Regions from separate parts of the Variovorax sp. GW821-FHT09B05 genome, predicted to be linked through region 3. Evidence: riboswitches for the same ligand, from Rfam matches in the RefSeq annotation. Region 3 holds a riboswitch; each other region holds the start of a gene.
The links. A riboswitch is a leader RNA that binds a small molecule or an ion and turns the genes downstream of it on or off. The one in region 3 is predicted to bind cobalamin.
Positions count from the first base shown of each region.

Region 1: another riboswitch for cobalamin. It lies ahead of AC07RM_RS16050 (TonB-dependent receptor domain-containing protein); the one in region 3 lies ahead of AC07RM_RS12835 (TonB-dependent siderophore receptor).
Region 2: another riboswitch for cobalamin. It lies ahead of AC07RM_RS35325 (TonB-dependent receptor); the one in region 3 lies ahead of AC07RM_RS12835 (TonB-dependent siderophore receptor).

Region 1 is NZ_JBWKPN010000005.1:382,185-385,454, forward strand. Features, by position in the region: gene AC07RM_RS16050 (TonB-dependent receptor domain-containing protein) at 1-1,764, opposite strand, end outside; cobalamin riboswitch at 1,861-2,108, opposite strand; gene AC07RM_RS16055 (ClcB-like voltage-gated chloride channel protein) at 2,214-3,270, shown strand, end outside.
Region 2 is NZ_JBWKPN010000020.1:34,842-38,111, forward strand. Features, by position in the region: gene AC07RM_RS35325 (TonB-dependent receptor) at 1-1,584, opposite strand, end outside; cobalamin riboswitch at 1,726-2,011, opposite strand; gene AC07RM_RS35330 (hypothetical protein) at 2,058-2,354, opposite strand; gene AC07RM_RS35335 (hypothetical protein) at 2,609-3,013, shown strand; gene AC07RM_RS35340 (cation:proton antiporter domain-containing protein) at 3,020-3,270, opposite strand, start outside.
Region 3 is NZ_JBWKPN010000004.1:235,689-238,958, reverse strand. Features, by position in the region: gene AC07RM_RS12835 (TonB-dependent siderophore receptor) at 1-1,611, opposite strand, end outside; cobalamin riboswitch at 1,798-2,053, opposite strand; gene AC07RM_RS12830 (ATP-binding protein) at 2,128-3,270, opposite strand, start outside.

The sequences.
Region 1 (3,270 bases), on a different contig from region 3:
GCGCTGGCTCGAGGTCTGCACCTCGGCGCCCAGCGTCCAGCCGCCGAGGCGCCAGTCGGCACCCAGCGTGGCATAGCGCTTGGCGCGTCGCGCGAGCAGCTTGTCGGTCGCGAGGTCGCGCGGGTCCTGGAAGTCGAGCGAGGCGCGCAGCGTCACGTCGCCGATGCGGTGGCCGGCCGAGAGCGTCACGCCCTCGTAGCGCGCCCGCGCGGTGCTGCCGTAGCAGCCGAAGGACGAGGCGCAGCCCTTGGCGGTCGAGTCGAACACGATCAGGTTGCGCACCTGGTTGCGGTAGACCACGATGCCCGCGTTGGTCGGGCCGTCGGTGTACTTGAGGCCGAGCTCGACGTTGCGGCTCGACTCGGGCTGCAGGTCGGGCTTGCCGTATTCGCTGAAGCGCTGGTAGAGCGTGGGGGCGCGGAAGGCGGTGCCGGCCGACGCGGTCACGCGCAGCTTCGGCGTGATCGCAAAGCCGTAGGCTGCGCTGCCGGTGGTCTTGCCGCCGAAATCGCTGTCCTTGTCGTGGCGCACGTTGAGCTGCAGCGAATGCGGGCCCTGCACGAAGCCATAGCCGAGCGCCACGGCATCCTGCGAGCGCTTGCCCACCAGCCCCTTGTCGGTAGCGCTGGTGGGCGCGTTTTCGAGCCGGTCCTCGCGGCGCTCGAGCGCGGCCGTCACCAGGTGCGCCCCGAAGCGCAGCTCGTTCTGGAACAGGTAGCCGCGCAGCCGGGTCTCGGTGCGGTAGTACGAAGGCATGGTGCTGTAGACCGACTGCGAATCGGTCACCTGCAGCCGCGTGCTGTAGACCTCGTTCCATTGCGCCGACCAGGTGAGGCCTCCCGTCAGCAACCGGTTGCGGCCCAAGTCGTCGAGGTAGTAGGCCGGCGGCTTCTTGGCGGTGACCCTGTTGTCGTAGCGCGCCTGCATGTCGTTCGCCAGCGCGGTGGCCTCGATGCGTTGGCCGGGCGCGATCTGCCAGCCCAGGCGCACATTGCCCGAAGTGGTGTTGTAGCCGTCGCGGTCGGGGCTGGTGAAGCCGTCCTTGAGCGGGGCACGCTTCTCGAGCGGCTGCACGTTGAAGCCCCGGCTTTCCTCGTGCGCCACGCCGAACGAATAGTCGAAGGCATTGGCCTTGCCGCTGATCGCGGCCTCGGTGCGGAACAGGCCATGGCTGCCGACGCCAATGCCGATCGAGGGCGACACGCCTTCTTCGCCGCGCTTGGTGAACAGCTGGATCACGCCGCCGATGGCGTCGGAGCCGTAGACCGCGGCGGCCGGGCCGCGCAGCACCTCGATGCGGTCGATCTGCGAGAGCGGAATGGTCTGCCAGTTCGCACCGCCCGTGGTTTGCGAATCGATGCGCACACCGTCGAGATAGACCGCGGTGAAGCGCGTTTCGGCGCCACGGATGAACAGGCTGGTGTTGTTGCCCACGCTGCCGTTGCTCACGATCTGGATACCGGCCTGGCGCGCGAGCACGTCGGCCACGCTTGCGGCCCCGCTGCGCTCGATGGTCTCGCGGTCGATCACCGAGACATCGGCCACCAGGTCCGACAGCGGCTGCGCGGTGCGATTGGCCGTGACCACCGTTTCGCCGAGCGCGCCGGGCTGAGTCTGCGCCGAGGCGGCCAGCGGCAGTTGGGCCAGCAGCAGGCCGCCGAAGGCCGGCACCAGGGCCAGCGGCAGGCCGGCCAGGCGCGCGCGCAAGGAGGACGCAGAAACGCGAGCGCGCGAACGGCGCGAGAAGGAAACGCAGGAAATCATGGAATGAGCGAACGAACGTCTATGCCCCTTGCCGGCCTCCCCGCCGGCGCCCGGGGCGCCATTGGCTCGTGCATGCATCGACGAAGCGAAGGGCATGCGCGAACCGCCTTGTTGGCCGGTATCCGGGCTGGCAGACCGGCCCTCGCCGCCTTCCCAGGCGCCTGTTTCAGGGCGCCCAGTGGCTCGTGTGGAGAGGGTGGCGCCTTGCGGCGCCGTCTGCTTGACCGTTGCGGGGGCAGCGCAGGCGGCTTAGGTGCCGGCGCGCGGCCGGTCCCTTCACTCCTGCTTCCCGTTGAACCGCGGCGCGTGAACCACGCCGCAGGCACCAACGGGCGAGATTCTAGGCGTTGCGCCGCGCGCTTTAAGTCGAAAGTTGCGTGCGCCCGACGCTCGCCGCGTCCCGCGCACTAACATCGACGGGCTATGGGACGTCATCACCACCACCCCGCATGACCCTGCGCTCCTCGCTGCTGCTGCGCCTGCGCTCCGCCCTGCAACGCCTGTTCGGCGTCTCGGGCTGGCAGTCGATGCTGCTGTGGTCCATCGTCGCGGGCCTGCTCGGCACGCTCGCGACCGAAGGCTTTCGCGCCGCGCTGCGCGGCTTCGAGCACCTGGTGCTCGGCCCCGGCGACAGCCTGGTCGCGATGGCGCGCGCGCTGCCGTGGTGGGCGCGCATCGCCTTCCCCGCCGCGGGCGGCCTCGTGGCTGGCGGCCTGCTCGTGCTCGCGAAGCGCGTCGCGGTGCGCAGCGCCACCTCCGACTACATGGAGGCGATCGTGCTCGGCGACGGCCGCATCCCGGTCACGCAGACGCTGGTGCGCAGCGCCTCCTCGCTCGTGAGCATCGGCACCGGCGGCTCGATCGGCCGCGAGGGCTCGATGGTGCAACTCGCCGCGCTGGCCGCCTCGCTGCTGGGCCGGGTGTTCCGCTTTCCGGTCGAGCGGCTGCGGCTGCTGGTGGCCTGCGGCGCGGCGGCCGGCCTCACGGCCGCGTACAACGCCCCGATCGCGGGCGCCTTCTTCGTTGCCGAGATCGTGCTCGGCTCGATCGTGATGGAGAGCGTGGGCCCGATCCTGATCGCGGCCGTGGTCGCCAACATCGTGATGCGCGCCCTGCCCGGCTACCAGCCGCCCTACCAGATGCCGGTGTTCCCCGAGCTGCATGGCGCCGAGATCCCGCTGTTCGCGCTGCTCGGCGTGCTGCTGGGCTTCGCGGCCGCGGGCTTCCTGCGCGCGCTGCAGGGCAGCCGGGCGCTGTTCGCGCGGCTGCCGTTCGCGCTGCCGTGGCGGCTCGCGCTCGGCGGGCTCGCGATGGGGCTGGTGTCGGTGCCTTGGCCCGAGGTCTGGGGCAATGGCTACAGCGTGGTCAACGCGGTGCTGCACACACCCTGGACCTGGACCCTGATCGCCATGGTGCTGGCGGCCAAGCTGGTCGCCACGCTGGCCACGGCCGGCTCGGGCGCGGTGGGCGGCGTGTTCACGCCCGCGTTGTTCTTCGGCTGCATGG
Region 2 (3,270 bases), on a different contig from region 3:
CGGCGCCTGCGTGGTCGAGGTGCTGATCAGCGAGGTCAGCGGGTCGGCCGCGTGCGCCAGCTGCGCATAGAAGGACTGCGAGGCATCGGGCGCATACACCGCGCCGATGCGGCCGGTGGCGTACTCGAAGGTCTTCGTGAGGCTGTTGGCCGCGTTGGCCAGGTCGGTGCGCGCCACCTTGGCATGGTCCCAGCGCAGGCTGGTGACCAGCGACCAGCGCTCGTCGAAGGCCAGCTTGTCCTCGGCGAACACGGCGTAGGTGCTGGTGCGGGTCCGATAGCGCGGCAGGTAGGGCGACGGCGACTGGTAGTAGCCGGGCAGGAAGACGAAGGGATCGACCACCGAGCGGCCGCCGTAGGGCGAGTCGCTCGAGTTCAGGAAGTCGATGCGGTTCACGTCGAAGCCCACCAGCACCTGGTTCTTCATGCCGAACAGTTCATGGCGGAAGGTGGCGTCGGTGCGGTTGCCGACCTGCTCCTGGTCGTGGCCGATCTCGAGGTAGTCGCCGCGCGTCACGCGGCGCGTGGCGGCATTGAAGGTATAGGTCTCGCTGTTGCGCCAATGGCGCTGGCTCGCGAGCCGGTAGAGCTGGTTGTGCACGGTGACGGCATCGCTGGGCGTCCACAGCGCGTCGAGGCGGGTCCACTTGTCGTCGTACTTGAGCTCGGCGTCGTCGACGTTGTAGTTCTGGTGCAGGGTCCGGCCGTCGAGGCGCCCGTCGATCAGCGGCACGCCCTGGTAGCGCTGTGGCGACTGGCGGCCCTCGTCGTGCGACAGGGTGAACTGCAGCTCGGGCGAGACGTCCAGCCGCAGCGCACCACCGACGGCCAGGCTCTCGCCCTCGCCGCGCGCCATGAAGCCGTGGGTGGCGCGGTGGCTGATGTCGAAGCGGTACGAAAGCTTGTCGTTGATCGCGCCGCCGCTGCCGAAGGCGGCCTGGCGCGTGGCGTTGGAGCCGTAGCTCAGCAGCGCCTCGTTGTGGATCGGTCCGCGCGTGGGCTTCTTGGGCACCACGTTGATCGCGCCGCCGATCGCGCCTTCGCCGTACATGACCGAGGCCGCGCCGCGCAGCACCTCGATGCGGTCGACCGACCAGGTGTCGAACGGGAAGGTGACGGTGCCCGCGCCCGCGAACAGCCGCGTGCCGTCGAACAGTTGCATCACCGAGCCATGGCCCGAGAAGCCGCGTGCGGCCATCGAGGTGCCGCCGTTGCCCGGCGCGGGCGAACCCGTGATGCCGGTGGCGCGGGTGGCGGCGTCGATGACGGAGACGTCGCCGCGCGCGCGGATGGTTTCGCCGGTCAGCACCTCGATGCTGGCGGGCGTCTCGAGCGGCGTGAGGCCGAGGCGGCTGCCGGTCTGCGTGGGCTCGGCGAGCGACAGCGCGGCCTGGGCGCCGGCCTCGACCTGCACCGGCGGCAGGCTGGGGGCGGCCTGCTGCGCGAAGCCGCTGCCGGCGCCGAAGGCCAGGCCGATCGCGGCGGACATGCCGCCGAGGCGGCGGGCGGCGGGGCGACCCCGGTGGCGGTGCGGGCGGCGGCCGGCCGCGCCCGTGCGATCGCCCGACGGCGATGCGTGATCCATGTGACTTCTCCTCCGACCCGCGTCCCCGCAGGTTCTCTGACCGAACGTGGACACGGCGGGAAGTCAATCGATGGCCGGGACCGGCGGCGGGAAAAGCAAGCGCTTCGCCGGCCGGCGGCCCGGACACGCACTCCCGCAGCGTCCGAGGCGGTGACGAAGGCCGGTATCCGGGCTCGCGGAGCGCAGCGGCGCGCAGTCGAAACTGCAGCGCCGTTGCGGAAGCCCTCGCCTTCCCACGCCTTGGGGGCGCAGTGGCTGCCGATGCCCTGGGGGCATGGCGTGAGGACTTCCAGATCCGCTGACCGTTGCGGGGGCAGCGCAGGAATGGAGGCGTCGATCCGTGAACCGACGCGTCGCACCTGCTTCCCGTTTAACCCCGTGGCCATGGCATGCATGGCTGGCGGGGCACCTTCGAACCGTGGTGCCGGTGCGGTCTTTGCTTTTAGAAGAAAGACTGCACCGAACGGCGGGGATTATAGGGAGCGGGTGCCGCCGGGGACGTCCGGCGTTCGGGTGTCCTGCGGCCGGCCCGGGCCTTCGGTGCCGAACAGCCGGCGCAGCACGCTGACGCCGGCCACCAGCGCATTGGAATAGCTGGAATGCGGCTCGATAGCGGCCTCGAGCGGCAGGTAGGAATGGACCGCGCCCTCGCCCGCGGCATCGTCGACCGCCTCCATCAGCACCCAGTAGAACTCGCCGGGCTCCAGCTCGTGGACGGTCAGCGCGAGGTTGCGGGGCGACGGCGACAGGGTGGCGGGGATGGTGTTCACGCGAAGCTCTGGAAGGTGGGCGTTGGCGAAAGCGGCGCAGCGCCGGGATCGTAGACACGCCCTGTCACAACGCGCGGGCACTTCATCACGTTCACCGCCGGCGAAAACCCTGTGTGCTTCCTGCGGCAGACGGTGGCGCCCACCGTTCCCAGCTTCCGGGCTTCTCCTACAGGCGGGCGTTGGTGCGCGACCTAAGTTTTGCCCATGGATCAAACACCCGCGGCACGCCGCAAGCCCAGACGACAGGAGGCCCCATGAAGCGATTCACCCTGGATCCCTCGATGCGAGCGACCATCGGCGGCGCGTTCTATCCCACCGGTTACTCGGTGGTGATGTTCGCGAGCGCCGAGGACGCCGAGCGCATCGGCCGCCAGCTCGTCGAGCAGGGCGTGAGCGCAGACGACATCTTCCTGCTGCCGCCCCGGACGGTGCTGGCCGAGATCACGCCCACGGTGGCCGATGCGGACAACCCCCTGCCCTCCGCGGGCACCGAGGGCGCGACGGTGCGTGCCTACACCAAGCTGGCGCGCGAAGGCCACACGGCGCTGCTGGTGCGCACCGAGGAACAGGAGGATGCCGAACGCATGATGGAGGTGGTGCGCACGGTGCCGTACTCGATCGCCCAGCGCTATCGCATGCTGGTGATCGAGGACCTCTGAGCCGCGTTAGGCCGGCGCGCCCGGCACGGTGGGCGCGCCGTTCGCGCCATGGGGCGCGGGCGGCGCCACGGCGCGGTGCACCACGTCGCGCGCCATCGCCTGCGCCAGCTCGTGCTCGCCGAGGAACACGGTGGCCGAGACCTCGCGCGTGAGCAGATCGGCTTCCGCTTCGTTGTGGCTGCGGATGACGGTCTCGATGCTGGGGTTGAGGGTGCGCGCGGTCTCGATCATCTGCCGCACGTTGAGCGCGGCCGGCG
Region 3 (3,270 bases):
GCTGAAGACGAAGGAGTCGGGGCCGTTGCGGTAGGACCGTTGGCCGTCGATCTTCTCGGCCTCGAACAGGCTGAGCTGGTAGCTCCAGCGGTCGTCCGCCGCGCGGCCCTTCAGGCCCACTTCCTTGCTGCGCGTGATCTCGGGCCGCAGGATGTCGGGCACCACCACGCCGCCGCGCGTGTTGAGCGCCACGGCCTGCGGCCGGAAGCCTTCGCTCCAGTTCGCGAACACGGCGTGCGAGGAGGCATCGCCCTGCAGGAACAGCCAGTCCACGCCGGCGCGCGGGCTGGTGTGGCTGCCTTCCTGCGCCGAGATCACCTGCGTGCCCGTGCGGCCGAGCGTCTGCTCGAAGCGGTCGTGGCGCACGCCCAGCGTGAAGCCGACCGGGCCGTACTCGAAGCGGTCCTGCAGGTAGACGCTGCGCACCTCCTGGTCGAAGCGCGAGGAGGTGATGCTGCCGCGCACGCCGCGCGGATCGTTGCGCACGTTGCTCACGGGGATGTCGTAGAACGGCCCGCGGTAGGTGGGCGCGTTGCTGAAGCTCGGCGAGTCGAGGCCCTGCCAGCCGCGCTCGAGATTGAAGCCGGCCTGGAACTCGTTGCTCCAGCCCTTGCCCGCCATCAGGTGCGTGGCCGCGAGCTCGTGGTAGACGCCGCGGTCGGCGGTGTAGCTCTCGGAATAGCCCTTGCTAACGGCCGCGGGCGGCGGAACGATGGTGATGCCGCCGGCGAAGAAGCGGTTGTAGCGCGCGAAGCTGCTCAGGTGGTTGATCGACCAGCCGGCGCCGAGCTCGAAGCGGTTCTTCCACGAGAACGACTGGTAGTCGCCCGTGACGTAGGAGTCGGGAATGCCGTAGTTGTCGCGCGAGGTGATGCCGAAGATCGGCTTGCCGTTGACCAGCGGCACGATCGAGCCGCGGTCGCCGCGCACGCGCGTGTCGTAGAGCTGGAAGCCGGTGGTCCAGTTGCGCGTGACGGCGAAGTCGCCGCCGACCAGCAGGGCCGACTGCGCGCGGCCGGCATCGCGCTGGAAGCCGTTGTAGTCGCTGTTGGCCACGCCGATGTAGAGGTTGCCGCGCTCGAAGTCCCAGCGGTAGCGCAGGCTGCCGTCGAGGCGGCCGTAGCTGCCGATGGTGGCCGTGAGGCTGCCGCCCGCGCGCTCGGGCTTCATGAAGAACTGCGCCACGCCGCCGATCGCGTTCTTGCCGTAGAGCGCCGAGGCCGGGCCCTTGATGAACTCGAGCCGGTCCACCAGGTCGGGCGCGATCAGCGTGATGTCGGCATTGCCCTGCAGCAGGCGCAGCGGCACGCCGTCCATCAGCACCAGCACGTCCTGCGTGTCGCGCAGGCCGCGGGTCTCGAAGCGCGAGTAGTAGTTGCCCTGCGTGCCGTACTGCAGGCCCGGCACGCTGCGCAGCGTGTCCTCGAGCGTGACGGCGCCCACCGCGTCGAGCTGCGCGCGTTCGACCGAATAGGTGGCGAAGGGCAGCCGCAGCGTGTCGGCTTCCTGGCGCGTGGCGGTGGAGATGGTCTTGCGGTCGCTGACGGTGGTGGGTGGCAGCGAACCGGCGCCCTCGGCGTCCTGCGCCGAAGCGACCGAGGCGAGCAGCATGACGCCGGATCCGATGAGGGCTTGGTGGGGTCTGACGCGGCCGCGCCTGGAGATGTTGCGCACGTGGGCTTCCTTCGGGCCCGCGCTCCCGCGGGCCATGAGAACAAACCGGGCGCCGATGGATGCTGCAAGCGACCGGGTCCGCGCCCACGCGTGACCGGCCCGGCTTGCCTGCACTCCCGCAGCGACCGAACGAGGCGAAGGCCGGTATCCGGGCTTGCGGAGCGCAGCGAGGCATCGAGCGATGCTTCGCTGCCGCGATCCTCGCCTTCCCATGCCGAGGCACAGTGGCCGCCGGTGCCCGCGAAGGCATCGACTGTGAGGACCGCGAATCCGCCGACCGTTGCGGGGGCAGCGCAGGAATGGGGCCCTGGGGGCTCGTCACCTGCTTCCCGTTTAACGCCGGTCGAGGGACCGGCGCACCTTCGCGCACGCCGGCTTGGGTGATGCTTTCGTTTGCATCGGCCGGCGGGGCGGATTATAGGAGCGGGTCTTGCGCCGCCCGGCGCGAAAAGCTCAGGGCGTGGGCGTGTGTGGCAGCCGCACGGTGAACACCACGTAGCCGTCGTCGTGCGAATAGCCGATGCTGCCGCGGTGCGAGCGCACGATGGCCTGCGCGATGTGCAGCCCCAGGCCCAGTCCGCCCTTGTTGCGCTCGTTGGGCACGCTGCGCTGCTTGAAGGCGCTGAACAGGTCGGGCACCAGCGCGGCATCGATCGGCGGCGCGCGGTTGGCCACGCTGAACACCACGTGCGCGTCGACCTGCTCGAGCCGGATGCGCACCGCCTCGCCAGGCAGGCCGTGGTGGCGCGCATTGCTCACCAGGTTGCCGATCAGCTGCGCCATGCGGTCGGGGTCGGCCAGCACGTCCAGCGATCTGGGTGCCTTCAACTCGAGCTGCGAGCCGGGATAGGCGGTGCGCGACTCGTCGACCGCGTCCTCCAGCAGCCGTGCGAGGTCGATCTGCGCCGGCACCACTTGCAGGCCCATGCCGCTTTGCAGGCGCGAGGCATCAAGCACCTGGCCGATCAGCCGCGCCATGCGGCTGCTCGAGGTCTGGATGCGCTGGCCCAGCCGCGCGCCGGCGTTGCTGCCGTCGGGCAGGCTGCGCTCGAGCAGCTTGGCCGCCATCGTGATCGACTGCAGCGGGTCGCGCAGGTCGTGGCCCAGCACCGCCAGCAGCTCGGTGCGGGCCTTGAAGGTGTCGGCCAGCCGCGCCGCGCTGGCGCGGATCAGCTCGTCGCGCAACTGGCGCGCGAAGTCGAGGTCGTTGGCGCCCCAGGGCACGCTGGTGTCGCGCACCGTCTGCTTCCAGACGTCGAAGGAGCCGCGCGGCGTGAGCCGGGGGCCGAGCGAGCCGCTCACGTAGTGCTTCTCGGGCTTGCCGCCCCAGTTGATGGTCTCGATCTGTTCCTTGCGCGCGAGCACCAGCCAGCCGTTGTCGATCGCGTCGAAGCGCAGCGCGAGAAAGCCGCACCACACGCCGCTCAGCGAACGCAGGTTCTCGGGCAGTTGCTCACGCTCGTGCAGCGCCACGATCTCGTCGCCGTTCTTCGACGCGCTGAGCCACTGCATCAGCGCCGCCGCGGCCTCGCGCGGCATGTCGCCTTCCACGTGCAGCCGCGACTGCTCGGCGATCACCGCCGCCTGCGCGTCGAA